2 regions of the Alteromonas sp. Cnat2-8 genome follow, and region 1 is predicted to be linked to the other one. Evidence: predicted binding sites of a transcription regulator. Region 1 holds the regulator's gene; the other holds the start of a gene.
What was found. Region 1 encodes ArgR, which controls arginine synthesis, uptake and breakdown. Its sites were predicted from a motif close to ANTGAATANNTATTCANT; they were not measured.
Positions count from the first base shown of each region.

Region 2: a site for ArgR is predicted at 3,727-3,744, ahead of MHN00_RS03995 (aspartate aminotransferase family protein). Genes of this name have one in related genera too.

Region 1 is NZ_JAKREX010000008.1:54,643-62,500, forward strand. Features, by position in the region: gene MHN00_RS19310 (TonB-dependent receptor) at 1-2,692, shown strand, start outside; gene MHN00_RS19315 (type 1 glutamine amidotransferase domain-containing protein) at 2,879-3,562, shown strand; gene argR (transcriptional regulator ArgR) at 3,647-4,111, opposite strand; gene mdh (malate dehydrogenase) at 4,348-5,286, shown strand; gene MHN00_RS19330 (hypothetical protein) at 5,546-6,358, opposite strand; gene MHN00_RS19335 (alpha/beta fold hydrolase) at 6,492-7,523, shown strand; gene ppc (phosphoenolpyruvate carboxylase) at 7,587-7,858, opposite strand, start outside.
Region 2 is NZ_JAKREX010000001.1:916,239-924,096, forward strand. Features, by position in the region: gene rpe (ribulose-phosphate 3-epimerase) at 1-277, shown strand, start outside; gene trpS (tryptophan--tRNA ligase) at 343-1,350, shown strand; gene MHN00_RS03985 (aminodeoxychorismate/anthranilate synthase component II) at 1,451-2,035, shown strand; gene MHN00_RS03990 (HDOD domain-containing protein) at 2,333-3,499, shown strand; gene MHN00_RS03995 (aspartate aminotransferase family protein) at 3,962-5,170, shown strand; gene astA (arginine N-succinyltransferase) at 5,191-6,228, shown strand; gene astD (succinylglutamate-semialdehyde dehydrogenase) at 6,242-7,711, shown strand; gene MHN00_RS04010 (DUF1338 domain-containing protein) at 7,829-7,858, shown strand, end outside.

The DNA of each region.
Region 1 (7,858 bases):
CGGTGGTGCGAAAGAACTAACAATTGCTGGTGCAAACAACCGTTTCAACTCTTTAACTGTTGATGGTGTAGCACTAAATGACCGTTTCGGTCTTAACGCTAACGGTTACCCAACTCAGCGTTCACCAATCTCTTACGATGCAATTGAATCACTTTCAATCCAAACTGCTCCGTTTGACGTTGAGTACAACGGCTTTACTGGCGGTACTATCAATGCCGTAACTAAATCAGGTACTAACGAGTTTCATGGTTCAGTAGCTTACTACTACACTGACGACTCAATGATGGGCGACAATAACGGTGATGAAGAGTTTAACTTCGACTTCGAAGAAAAAACGTTCGTTGCAACACTTGGTGGTCCAATCATCAAAGACAAGCTTTTCTTCTTTGTTGCATATGACAAGTTCGATTCTGTTGCACCACTAAATCGTGGTCCAGCGGGCTCTGGTGCAGTAAACGAAGTAGCTAACATCACTATGGATGATGTTGCACAAGTTGGCCAAATCGTATCTGACGTGTGGGGCTTCGATATCGGTAACTTCCAGAAAGACGATGTACAGGACGAAAAGATCCTTGCTAACATTGACTGGAACATCAATGCTGATCACCGTGCTAAGTTCACTTACATGAGTACTGAAGGTAACTCTATTAATGAACAAAACGGTAACAACTTCCTGACTAATGACGAAGTACTAGGTGCATCATCTGCATGGTACGACCGCTCAGAAAAAGTTGAAAGCTTCATTGCTCACGTGTTCTCTGACTGGACGTCAAATTTCTCGACTCAGTTCAAGATTGCAAGTACGACTCAAGAAACTGGCCAGAACTCACTTAACGGTGCAGAATTCCCTAACTTCGCTGTTTTCCTACGTGAAGTAGATGGCGATGAGAACTACCTAACAATTGGTCCAGACCGTTTCCGTCACGGTAACTCACTAGACCAAGATTTCTTCCAAGTTAAGTTAGTAGGTATTTACACTACTGGTGACCACATCCTTAAACTTGGTTACGAGCGTGAAGAAGTAGACGTAGACAACTTGTTTGCGCAGAACTCTGAAGGTTCATACTTGTTCGACAGCATTGAAGACTTAGCAAATGCACAAGCGTCTGCGCTTCTTTATAACAATGCTGTTACTAACGACGAAAACGACCTTCGTGCAATCTGGGGTTATAACTACAACTCATTATACTTCCAAGATTCATGGGAAGCGTCAGCTGAGCTAACTATCGACGCTGGTATTCGTTATGACTGGTATGAGTCAGAAGGCTCTATCCGTGAAAACCAAAACTTTGTTGACCGTTATGGTTTTACAAACACTACAGACATCGACGGTCTTGACGTGATTCTTCCTCGTGTGTCTTTCCAGTGGTATGCGTCTGACTACACCACTGTTCGTGGTGGTATCGGTCGTTTCTCTGGTGGTGCGCCAAGTGTTTGGATTTCAAACAGCTACTCTAACGATGGCGTGATCTCTGATGATTACGAAGATTTTGGTTCTGGTCAAACTTACCAAGTACCAACTACGCCTGATGCGGCTACTGGCCAGTATATCCCTCAAAACGTTCTTGATGCGCTAGCGAATACAGCACCTGACGGTACTGTAAACGCACTAGCACCAGATTTCGAAATTCCTACTACATGGAAAGTAAGCTTGGGTGTTGCACACGAGCCAGAAATCGAAGTACTTGAAGGCTGGTTGTTCTCTGCTGACGTTCTATATAACAAGCTTGAAAATGCAACTTACTGGTACGATCAACGCTGTGAAAACCCTGTTGGTACATCACCAGACGGTCGTGGCGTTTACGACTGTAGCGAAGGCCCAGAAGCGATTGTTACAGGTTCTGTAGACGACGGCGACGCTATGCTATACGCATTGTCTGCGTCAAAAGCGTGGGAAACGTCTTACGGTTCATTCGACTTCTTCACTAGCTATACATATGCTGATGTAGAAGATATCGGCTACGGTACTTCATCTACTGCGACGTCTAACTACTCTGACTTCGCAGCTTATGACCGTCAAGCGCCACGCGCTGGTACGTCTAACTTCCAGACTGAGCACCTATGGAAAATGCGCTTTAACTGGAGCAAAGAGCTAATCGACGGTTACGAGACTAAAGTGTCCGTATTTGCTGAGCGTCGTTCAGGTCAACCTTACAGCTACACATTCGACGAAAACAACGCGTGTGTGCTAGATGTTGGTGGCGGTCGTTGTGCGCGTGAAAGCCGTAACGATGATGCGGGTCACTTGCTATACGTACCTAACGGTATCGACGATCCGTTGTTTGCATCTACTTCATTCGGTGGCGACCTAGCTGCTCAGCAAGAGTTCATTGATTACATCAACAGCTCTGAGCTTGCACAATACAAAGGCGGCATCGCTGAGCGTAATGGTGACAACTCTCGTTGGTCAACTATCATCGATGTACGTATTCAGCAGCAACTACCTGCTTTCTACCCAGAGCATAAGCTTACTGTGTTCTTCGATATCGAGAACTTCGGTAACTTACTAAATGACGACTGGGGTCGTATCGAGCGTACTCGTTACGAGTATGAGCGTGCAGTTGTTTCTGCAAACATCGTTGATGGTCAGTACGAGTACTTTGACCTGAACAGCGACAGCCGTATTAAGAACCTAGAAGTTCTTGACCAGTCTGTATGGCAAGTTCAGTTCGGTATTAAATACGACTTCTAATCCAATGGTGTGAACCAATTGTAGTGTTAGGTGCCACTTTCCTTAATCGGGGGTGGCACTTTTTTATGCCTAAAATTCAATAACTCCGCTTTTCCATTCATTAAGATTTTTCCAAAAACTGATCTAACGCCTCTCTTCATGCGAACCAACTTGCGCAAGATTTAAATAACCAAGCAAGGAGGAATAATGTCCAAACATGTATTAATGGTAATGACATCACACGAGCTAATGGGCGATACGGGCAAGAAAACCGGTATGTGGCTAGAGGAGTTTGCCGCCCCGTACTATGCATTTAAAGATGCCGGCTATACCTTAACGTTAGCATCGCCTATGGGGGGCCAAGTGCCAATTGACCCCAACAGTCTAGCGGATGACGCCATGACAGATGACGCTATCCGTTACACAAAAGATGAAGTTGCACGCAGTGCTGTAGCGTCAACAATTCCACTAGAAGATGTAAGAGCCGACGAGTTCGATGCGGTGTTTTATCCAGGAGGGCACGGCCCGCTTTGGGATTTATCGGATAACGCGCATTCTATCAAGCTAATTGAAGACACTATTGCAGCAAACAAACCTGTTGGTGCCGTGTGTCATGCGCCAATTGTGCTTAAAGATGTGAAAACTCCAGATGGCAAGTACTTGGTGGACGGAAAAGCTGTGACAGGCTTCTCCAATAGCGAAGAAGCAGCAATGGAGCTTACCGATGTTGTTCCATACCTAGTTGAAGACGAGCTAGTGAAAAAGGGCGGTAAATATGAAAGTGCAGACGATTTCGCCGTAAAAGTGTGTACTGATGGTTTACTGGTGACAGGACAGAACCCACCGTCATCACGCCCAACTGCAGATGCGCTTATCAAATTACTGTCTTAAGGAAGCATTCGCTTAGGAGCTAGTTGGAAACCGCATCATGTATGCGGTTTCTTGTTTTCGGTTACCGAGTTCTTGACGAACTACCTAGACATTTTCGAATAAATCTTCAACGCGTTGCCTTAGCTCTTCAATTCTTGTTACATCCGCTGGCGCGATGAAAATAGTGTCGTCACCTGCAATGGTGCCCAAAACCCCGTCCTTTTTACTCAATGAGTCAAGCAAGCGCGCAATAAGCTGCGCAGCACCAGGGCTGGTTCTTATGATTACCATTACATTGTTGTGAACGATATCCAGTACCAGCTGTTTAAGAGGGCTTTTAGCCGTAGGCATACCTAGCTCTGGAGGCAAGCAATACACCATATCACCTCGGGCATTTCGCGTGCGTACCGCGCCGAATTTGCTTAGCATTCTAGAGATTTTAGATTGGCTGATGTTGTCGAAACCTTGTGCTTTTAAAGCATCAACAATCTCGCCTTGCGAACCATAACTTTCTGCTTTAAGAATTTCTTTAAAAGCTTTGATGAGTTGCTCTTGTTTTGCGTTTGCCATTAGCGCTCTTTTCTTTTTAAGGATTATCGTTAGGAATTATATTTAGTATGCGTATATTGTGCCGTACAGGTAGACTTTGCGCAATTTCTTTGCATAATCATTCATGATAATGAATATCGAGATAAAATCGCCATAAATAACGTTAATAAGACGATCCGGTGATTGAGTTTTCCCCCGCGTTGCATTAGTGTGACGTTCCGTTTAAATACGTGAAGTAATCCCATAGGAGAAATGGTATGAAAGTAGCCGTGTTAGGTGCTGCCGGTGGTATTGGTCAGGCGCTGTCTTTGTTGTTGAAAACACAATTGCCAGCAGGTTCAGATTTAGCGCTTTACGACGTAGCGCCAGTTGTTCCTGGTGTTGCCGTTGATTTGAGCCACATCCCCACTGCGGTAAAAGTAACCGGTCACGGTAAAGATGACCTAGCTGATGCACTAACTGGAGCAGACGTTGTTCTAATTCCAGCGGGTATGCCTCGTAAGCCAGGTATGGATCGTTCTGATCTGTTCAACATCAACGCCGGCATTGTTAAAAACCTAATCGAAGGTGTAGCTGATAACTGCCCGAACGCGTGTGTTGGTATCATCACTAACCCAGTTAACACTACTGTTGCTATTGCAGCTGAAACGCTAAAAGCAAAAGGCGTTTACGACAAGAACAAGCTTTTCGGTGTAACGACACTAGACGTTATCCGTGCTGAAACCTTTGTTGCTGAACTTAAAGGTGTAGACGTATCTTCTGTGCACGTACCGGTAATCGGCGGTCACTCTGGTACAACTATCCTTCCTCTACTTTCACAAGTTGAAGGCGTAGAGTTCACAGACGAAGAAGTTGCTAGCCTAACTACTCGTATCCAAAACGCGGGTACTGAAGTTGTTGAAGCAAAAGCGGGCGGCGGTTCTGCAACCCTATCTATGGGTCAAGCAGCAGCGCGCTTCTGTTTATCTCTAGTTGCAGCAATGCAAGGTGAGAACGTGGTTGAGTACACTTACGTACAAACTGACGACAGCGATGACGCAGCATTCTTCGCACACCCAGTTCGCCTAGGCGCAAACGGTGTTGAAGAAATCTTGCCATACGGCGAGCTAAGCGCATTTGAAGAAAAAGCGAAAAACGACATGCTTGAAGGCCTACGTGGCGACATCAAGCTAGGCGTTGACTTCGTAAACGGCTAATAGCGCTAAAAGCGGATGCATTTGCATCCGCTTGAAAAGGCTGGATACGTAAGGCCTACACAGACACGCCGAGATTCCATCCATGGAGGCTTGGCTGCATGCTGCAGACAGTCTGTTACGACCTTACGTATCCAGCCTTTTTTGTTGCGTCTTTGTAGGCTTTGTCGCGGCATCCTGGGCACAGAAGCGCCTATTTATTAAAGTACCGCCAATTAAGCATTCCATCCATAGCTAGCAAGAAGTTTATTTCCTAATTGACCTACTGTGTCTGTAATGGATCTATTCTAAACAACTTTATTGGGCCCATCGCGACTGGGTAGCCTTTGTGTAATGCGTATGTATAGCCGGAAATCATGTTGTCCGTAAGAACGAATAGGATAATCTTTGAAGCGAAAGTTGTGTGAGAAGCTTCAATTTCGATGACTCGAGCATCTATGCTTACATCGTCAGCAGTAAATGGTGATTGGACTTCCCTAAATGCGTCTTCCCCTTTTCTATAAACGCGCAGTGAGCCTTGTTCGCTTTCGTACAATTCGAGTAAAGCTAATTCGGGTCTATCTAAATACTGCATAACACCAATCCAAGTGCCAAAAGGATGATTAGCGATATGCTGCTTTGCATTAGATAGTATCTGCTTGCGGTTTTCTAAAAACTTTCTCGGCGTTGACTTTGCTTCCTGTTTAACGATTTGATAAGTCTGAGAAATATAACTTTCTTTGTCCTTATAGCTCGACTCTAATACGTTAAAAGCGTTATCTAAGTGAGGCGAAAGAGTAAGCGTGCGTGTAACATCACCTTCGATCGTTGTTTTAATTGTGCACCGGTTTTCTATGCAAGTGATGTCGTCATTGGTAAACGGTGTGCGACGCATTTTTTTGAAGCCTCCTGGGATGGCGATTTCAAAAAAGCTGTGTTCGCCACTTTCTTGTATTTGAAGCAACCTAAATGTCGTTTCATCTTGACTTATGCCTTCCCACAAACCCGGGGGTAATTCCATTGTGCTTGCGAAAGAGAGCTTATTAAACGAAAGCAAAAGCAAAGTAGAAAAGGTTAGTAGTAAAAATGTTCGCACTTTTTATTCCCTTAAAATGTATGGGGTACAAATTTTGTTACTAACTATATGCGTATTTTGTTGAGTCACAAATACATTCGTTATTTACTAGTGACTTGAAGCTCTTTTTGTTCGAATTAAACAAGGATGTGTTATGACTTTTTTTAAATGCGCTAGTTTACTTTCCATCACATTTTTTAGTTTATGCATTAACGCCAATACGGTTGCGGCAACAAGCAATACGGCGTCATTGGCAGACACTGCGTTTGCTCAGTTGCCTGAAGCATTAACGCTCAAAGGCGATGCACTTCCCTTTACCGATTACAAGGCATGGTTAGCACATGTGCAAAGTAATAATCAAAAAGTTGCGTTTGTGGATCGATGGCAAAAAGCGGTCAATCCTAAAAAGTTCAATGCACTCATGAAGGATACAAGTGCCCAGTGGATTGAATACGAGTCGGATGGATTGAAAATTTCAGGTGTTATGGTGTCGCCAAAGCATGTTGGTGACAAAAAACTCCCCGTGATTATTTATAATCGTGGTGGTAACCATAAACATAATGTAACGCGCATAGCCGTGGTTGAGCGTCTAATGCCGCTTGCGCAGCAGGGTTATATTGTCTTAGCGAGTAACTACCGCGGTGCTAAATTTAGCCAAGGTAAAGATGAATTTGGCGGCGATGATGTAAACGACGTTTTGCGACTGATTGAAATAGCCAAGCAGTTACCTAATGTCGACTCTAACAAGATTGCCTTATATGGCGTGAGTCGTGGCGGCATGATGACATGGCAGGCGCTTCGAAAGAACATAAGTGACATTGCCAGCGCAGTGATTGTAGCAGGCCCGTCTGATTTGCATACAACTGTGGCGCGCCGTCCAGACATGCAGGCGCTGCTTAATAAACTTGTTCCGAATATGGAGCAAAACCAAACAAAAGCCCTTGATGAACGCTCAGCGGTAAAATGGATTGATGAGCTAAATCCGAATGTACCTATTTTGCTAGTGCACGGAAGTGCAGATATTCGCGTTGATGTTTCCCATTCGCTTAATGCGGCACAGCATCTAAAAGACAATAACCACTCGCATAAGCTGGTTGTTTACGAAAACGGCGATCATAGTTTAACTTTCTATCGCGATGAAGTTGAAAGCGAAATCAATAGTTGGTTAGCGGTGCACTTTCAGTAACGCAATAAAAAAGCCCGCAACGAAATACGAAGCGGGCCTCTTTAATTTAAAGGGTTAGCGTACTTAACCTGTGTTACGCATACCAATGGCAATACCAGCAATAGTTACCATCATGGCGCGTTCTAGGCTGGTGTTCTGTGCATCGTCACCGGCTTTACGGATACGATCTAGAAGCTCAATTTGCAGGTAATGAAGTGGCTGAAGGTATCCTGCACGGATCTCCATCGACTCTTTACCCTGCGGGTCGTTCTTCATAATGTCGTCATCGCCTGTGATAGCCAAGAGTGACGAGATGCTTTCTTTAAGCTCGCTACGTAATGCTTCACCAAAGTGTT
Region 2 (7,858 bases), on a different contig from region 1:
CCACATTCTTATTATGTCGGTTAACCCAGGGTTTGGTGGTCAAAAGTTTATTCCTAGCACCTTAGATAAAGTGCGCGCGGTGAAACAGCGTGTATTAAAAAGCGGCTACGATATTCGAATTGAAATTGACGGTGGCGTAAAAGTCGATAACATTCGCGAAATAGCGGAAGCGGGCGCGGATATGTTTGTGGCTGGTTCGGCTATTTTTTCTCAACCCAACTACAGCGATGTCATTGAGCAAATGCGCAATGAACTAGCGTCACTGTCTAAAGCATAATTTTTGAAGCTTTATTTTCTCAAGCTTTATTTTCACAGTATTTAACGTATTACAGGTAAAAAGAAATGAGTAATAAACCCGTTGTATTAAGTGGCTGTCAGCCTTCAGGACAACTTACCCTTGGCAATTATATGGGTGCACTTAAACAGTGGGTTTCCATGCAAGACGACCACGACTGCTTATATATGATAGTGGATTTGCATGCTATTACTGTACGACAAGACCCTAAGCAGCTTGCTGAAGCTTGTCTAGACGGCCTTTCTCTTTACCTTGCTTGCGGTATTGATCCACAAAAAAGTACTCTGTTTTTGCAATCCCATGTGCCTGAACATGCACAGCTATCTTGGGTATTGAATTGTTACGCCCAAATGGGTGAGCTTAATCGCATGACTCAATTCAAAGATAAGTCTGCGAAGAACGAAAATAACATTAATGTAGGCTTATACAGCTACCCTGTACTCCAAGCAGCAGATATTTTGCTATACCAAGCAGATAAAGTACCGGTAGGTGAAGATCAGAAGCAGCACCTTGAATTGACTCGTGACATTGCTACACGTGTTAACAATCTATACGGCGATGTATTTCGTCTACCTGACCCGTATATCCCAGACTTTGGCGCGCGCATCATGAGCCTTCAAGAGCCTGAAAAGAAGATGTCTAAGTCTGACAACAACCCGAATAACTTCATCGGCTTATTAGAAGATCCTAAGAAGTTAGCCAAGAAAATCAAACGTGCCGTGACCGACTCTGACGAGCAAGCTAATATCTACTTTAACCCAACTGAAAAACCAGGCGTGTCTAACTTACTGACCCTACTTTCACTTGCGACGGGTAAATCAATTAAAGAGCTTGAGCCTGAATATACTGACAAAATGTATGGCCACCTTAAAGGTGATGTTGCAGACGCTGTGGTTGCTCTACTTGAACCCATTCAGGCCCGCTATGCTGAAATTCGCGCAGACAGAGCATATCTTGACGACGTAATGCGTCAGGGTGCTGAGAAAGCGTCAGCGCGAGCGGCTGAAACTTTGGCTAAAGTATACAAAGCGGTCGGCTTTATTCCAAAGCCATAACAGCCGAATTCCAACATCTTGCTACACGCCATGAAGGGTTCATTTAATCCTTCATGGCTAAAACCTTCGCAACTTAGAAATACCAAGGACTAGCACTGCTGTGTTGCTGTTAATTGATAACTTCGATTCGTTCACTCATAACCTCGCTCGGTATTTCACTGAGCTCAGCGTCGACGTTGAAGTGGTGCGAAATAACGCACTGACCTTAGACGACATATCTCGCTTAGCGCCTTCACAGTTAGTTATTTCACCGGGACCATGCACGCCAAACGAAGCAGGCATCAGCTTATCTGCGATTGAACATTTTGCAGGCAAGATTCCTATTTTAGGTGTATGCCTGGGTCATCAAGCTATAGGTCAAGTGTTTGGTGCCAAGGTAGTAGGTGCACAAGAGATTAAGCATGGAAAAGTTTCCCCCCTAACACACCGCAACAGTGGCCTGTTCAAAGGCTTACCTAACCCGTTTAACGTGACGCGCTACCACTCATTGGTTTTAGATCCCGCATCGCTACCTGCCTCACTGAGTGTTGATGCATGGTGTGAAACCGCAAAGGGCACAAAGGAAATCATGGCAATTTCCCATAATCATCACCCTATTTGGGGCGTGCAGTACCACCCCGAGTCACTGCTTACCGAACACGGTCATAGCGTACTGGATGCATTTCTTCAGTTTAAATCAATTTAAGTATACGAGTTTGATGCCGATACGCTTTTATAGTGTAAAAGGTTACGCTTGAAGGCCAGAATTACTCGCAATTCACTGATTTTTCGTTTAACTTTTCATAATTCGTTTTAGCCAATGCGCTGAATAAAGATTATACGAAGCATCGCACACGCAATATCAACAGTTGCAGGGTAAATAAGGCTTGCTTGCAAGCAGTAGCTACCATTTTCATCATTACCGTAGCGAAAGTAATAAAGGCCCCTGATGTACGATAATATTGCCGTTCACCAAAAAGTTATGAGCAGGAGTGCTTTTAATATGACAATGGGGGCAACCACACCGCCCACGATAGATGATCGTTTTGAAAATATGATCATATCGCCAGAGCGAGTGCTGGAAATGCTAGGAAGGCGCAAGGTGGGAGAGGTAAGCTTCGAGCAATCGGAGCAAGGTGATGCGCGCAGGCTGCTACTGCACGTTGAAAAAGTGGCGATTGAAAACAAGCGCCTTCAAGAGAAAACCGAAGCGTCATACCTTGAATCAGTGAGTCACCATCTTCACGAGATCCTTCTAGGTGAATTAACAGAGCAGCTAGGCTATACCGACGAACTCGTTCAAAACGTACTTAACTTGCCCGAAAACATCGGCGAGCTTCTTGATGCACTTTCCGTGAAAGCATGCTCGGTTTCGAAACTAGAGCCAATTGCCGCAACAATGCCATGGCTTTATGATGAACTAATCGTTGTGGTGAATACTCCACAATTTAGACGCAAAGACTCCCGTGGGCGTATCATTGTGGTAGAGACACTGCGCACAGCATTGAGCTTTTTGGGTATTGAAAACCTACGCACATTGATACCGTCGCTCATTTTAAAGCGCGCTATGCCTCAGATTACCGACCCTTACCCGCTAATTAAACAAAAGCTTACGCCTTATACGACTGGCGTTGCCATAACGGCGAAACGCCTTGCAGCACTTACGGATTTAAACAAAAACCAGGCTTATACCCTTGCGATGCTCAGTAATTTGGGGCGTTGTGTCGTAACAAGACTTTACTTCAAACTGTTCGATAAAATTCAGCTACACCTGTTGCAAGAATGCCAGAAAGACAAAGAGCAAAAGCGACATGAAGCGCTACTCAAAGTGGCTCCTTCAGCCAACCACCTTATTGCTCTACAGCAAGAATTCGCAGATGCAGTCAGCGCGGATATTCTGGAGTGGATGCATTTAATGCGCTTGCCTATTGCAGAACCTATGCGAGCGTGTGCCGATAAAGTACCCGCACAGCCTAAAACACTCAGTAAGGTACTTCATCAAGCCCGAACCTACACACAAATTCGGATGTTACACCAGTTAAAGCTTGTTGAAATGAAAGAAGTAAAGCCGCTTTTCATGGAGCAACGCTACCCTGCAGGTGCACTCGAAAAACTCAAAACTATTGATATTTTCACCCTTCCTTTGGTGAAAAACGAAGAGAATCATTAATTTTTTAGTGGATATTCATGCACTCGTTATGCACCTTTTTCATTTCATGTGCATGATGCCCCAAATTATTGACGGTTGCTCAATGCCTTGCCCGTTTTTAGCGACATTAAACAGGTAAGGCTTCCAGTCCTATCCCCCCTTTTTTATTGCCTCACAGTGCATTAAAACCCGTATGCAGCCCTTTTCTCAGCGCAAAAATTGATTATTACTAATTGATATAGCCCAGTAGTTAATAGTTATTCACTTTTCCTGCAAATTAAGCCACAGTCCTTATAAATAAAGGGCTGCAGCCCTTTGCATAGAAGACAAATGTTAAAAAAAATGGCATACTGCTGAACAAATCCGATTAGTTTTTACGCGCCCAATTAACGCTTATCGACCAAAGTAGTACTAAAATGTGCTCATAGATTCGATAAGCCAAATCACACAGTGTGATTGGCGCCCAACGCAGAGGTAACAAAGATGAACGTAACTCGCGCTACATTTGATGATGTAATGGTTCCTAACTATAACCCAGCAGGTATGGTACCTGTTCGAGGTGAAGGTTCACGCGTATGGGATCAAGATGGAGCTGAGTACATCGACTTTGCAGGCGGTATTGCAGTTAACGTTTTAGGTCACTGTCACCCAGAGCTTGTGAAAGCTCTTAATGAACAAGGCAGCAAGCTTTGGCACTTAAGCAACGTTTTCACTAACGAGCCAGCCCTTCGTTTAGCTAAAAAGCTAAATGACGCAACGTTTTCAGATAGAGTTTACTTCGCAAACTCAGGCGCAGAAGCGAACGAAGCAGCATTGAAGCTAGCTCGTCGCTGGGCGCTGGACAAGCACGGTGAAGACAAAAACCAAATCATCGCTTTCAACAAAGGTTTCCACGGCCGTACCTTCTTTACCGTAACAGTAGGTGGTCAAGCTGCTTACTCTGACGGTTTTGGTCCTAAGCCAGGCGCTGTTGACCACTGTGACTACAACGATTTAGCTGCCTTTGAAGCGCTAATTTCTGACAAAACCTGCGCGGTAATGATGGAACCGCTTCAGGGTGAAGGCGGTATTATTCCACCTGATGTAGATTTCGTAAAAGGCGTTCGCGAGCTTTGTGACAAGCACAACGCATTACTTATTTTTGACGAAGTTCAGTCGGGTGTTGGTCGTACTGGTCACCTTTATGCCTATATGGGTCTTGGCGTAACACCTGATATCCTAACAACCGCTAAATCTCTTGGTGGCGGCTTCCCAATTGGTGCCATGCTTACCACAGCAGACATCGCTGCACACCTTAAGCCAGGTACCCACGGTAGTACTTACGGTGGTAACCCACTAGCCTGTGCTGTTGCGGAAAAAGCGTTAGATATCGTGAACCAGCCAGAAGTGCTTGAAGGTGTACTTAAGAAAGAGGCCTTATTCCGTGAACTACTAGGTGCTATCAATGAAAAGTACAACGTATTTGAAGAAGTACGTGGTCAAGGCATGCTGTTAGGTTGTGCGTTAAATGAGAAATACCAAGGCCGTGCACGTGACTTCATGATGGCTGCAACGAAAGAGAACCTTATGTGTCTTGTTGCTGGCATGAACGTTATTCGTTTTGCACCTTCACTGGTTATTCCTGATGAAGACATCAAAGAAGGTCTTGCACGTTTTGAACGCGCCGTTGCTGCCGTTGTAAACGCCGAATAATTACAACACGAGTAGCGAACATGAATATCATTCGCCCTATCACGAAGGCCGACTATAACGCGCTTAAAGAAATCGCCGTTGAATCAGGTATTGGCTTTACGTCTTTACCTGTCAACGACGAGTTGCTGCAGCGTAAAATTGATCGTGCAGAAACTGCGTTTAACAAACCAAACGTAACCGAACCTGGCGATGAGTCATACTTGTTTGTAATGGAAGATACCACTACCGGACAGGTAGTGGGAACAACAGGTATTGAAGCGGCTGTTGGTATAGACGATGCGTTCTATCATTACCACCTAAGCAAAGTAGTGCACGCCTCGCGCGAGCTTAACATTCACAACACGGTAGACATTCTAACGTTTTGTAATGACTACACCGGTGTTACTGAAATATGTACGCTGTTTCTTCGCGAACAAGCCCGCGGCGGCATAAACGGCCGCTTCCTTTCAAAGGTTCGATTCTTGTTCATGATGGAGCACCGTGAACGCTTCTCAGAGACAGTTATTGCTGAAATGCGCGGTGTGAGTGACGAAGAAGGACGCTCACCATTTTGGGAGTGGTTGGAAACCCATTTCTTCTCAATGGATTTTCCTACTGCTGACTACTTAACAGGCATTGGTAATAAAGTGTTTATTGCTGAACTTATGCCGAAGTACCCGATATACGTAAATCTGCTTAGCAAAGAAGCGCAAGAAGTCATTGGCGAAGTCCATGACAAAACACGCCCTGCTCTTCAGCTTCTTGAAGAAGAAGGCTTTTCTTGCCGCGGCTACGTAGACATTTTCGACGCAGGCCCGACGGTAGAAGCAAACTTAAGCCACATCCGCACGGCTCAGTCGAGTTTAAAACTGCCTGTAGTGATTGACGATAGCGCTGCTGCCCAAGGGCAAACGCACTACATCATTAATACATCAGTATCTGATTTTCGTGCAGTTGCCACCGAGATGACGGTAAGCGAAGAAAAGCAAGTTGCCGTGCTATCTCGCCAAGCCGCTGCTGCATTGAATGTCAAAGAGGGAGAGCACGTACGCTTCGCCCCCGTTACATTCAGAGATTAAAAGGACACCCACTATGCTACATACACATTTTATCAACGGTGAATGGGTTGCCGGACAAGGTCATGACTTAGCGTCAATTGACCCTGCAAAAAACGAAGTGATTTGGGAAGGTAAGTCTGCGACAGCCTCTCAAATTGATGACGCAATTAACGCTGCTCGTGCTGCACTTCCAGTATGGAGCATGAAAACCGTTGAAGAGCGTCTTGAGATTATTAAGGTTTATGGCACTAAGCTAGAAGAAGCTAAAGCGCACCTTGCCAAAGCTATGGCTAAAGAAACGGGTAAGCCAGAGTGGGAAACTGCCACTGAAGTTGGCGCCATGATGGGCAAAATTGGTATTTCTGAAAAAGCCTATTTTGAACGCACGGGTAACGTTGAAAACCCAATGCCTGTAGGTAAAGCCTTCATTCGACACAAGCCTCACGGCGTTGTTGCTGTATTTGGCCCATACAACTTCCCTGGCCACCTGCCAAACGGACACATTGTTCCAGCCCTTATTGCAGGTAACACAGTTGTGTTTAAACCAAGCGATTTGACGCCTATGGTTGCACAAGAAATGGTGAAGCTATGGGATGCTGCTGGCCTGCCAGCGGGTGTACTCAACCTAGTACAAGGTGAAGTTGAAACAGGTAAGGCTTTGGCGTCGCATAACGATATCGATGGTCTTTTCTTTACGGGTAGCTCACGCACAGGAAAAATCTTGCACGAGCAGTTCGCAGGTCACCCAGGTAAAATTTTGGCTCTTGAAATGGGTGGAAACAACCCACTCATTGTTAAAGATGTGGCTGATGTTGATGCTGCCGTACATGACATCGTTCAATCTGCTTTCATTACGTCCGGTCAGCGCTGTACGTGTGCACGTCGCCTATTCTTACCAGCCGATGCACAGGGTGATGCAATCCTTGCTCGCTTAATCGAAGTGACCAAGAATATTAAGGTGGGTGATTATGACGCTGAAGATCAACCATTTATGGGCGCAATGATCTCAAGCAATGCCGCTGCACTGATGGTAAAAGCACAGCAAGAGCTTGAAAACCTTGGTGGTAAAGTACTGGTTCGCCTTGAACAAAAAGATGAGAACAAAGGTTTTGCTACTCCTGGCATCATTGATGTGACTGACATGCTTGCTTCACTGCCTGACGAAGAACACTTTGGTCCACTACTTAAAGTGATTCGTTACAGCAATTTTGACGCAGCTATCGCAGAAGCAAATAACACCAGCTTTGGCTTATCAGCAGGTCTTCTAGGCGACAACGAAGAAGATTATCGCTACTTCTTCGCACGCATTCGCGCGGGCATCGTAAACTGGAATAGACCTATTACAGGTGCAAGCAGCGCTGCGCCATTTGGTGGCGTGGGCGACAGTGGTAACCACAGAGCAAGCGCGTTTTATGCAGCTGACTACTGTGCGTATCCAGTTGCTTCAGTTGAGCTTGATAAAGTTACTATGCCGGGCAAATTAAGCCCAGGCTTGTCGATGTAACCCAAGCTTTTCACGTTACAAAAAGGCCGACATGATTTTTGTGTCGGCCAGTTTAGTACCAACCCTATACGAACTATTCGTTTAAAAATAGTCAACGACAGAAAGGACCCTACCACCATGCATAGCAACATCGATACGTTGTTTAGC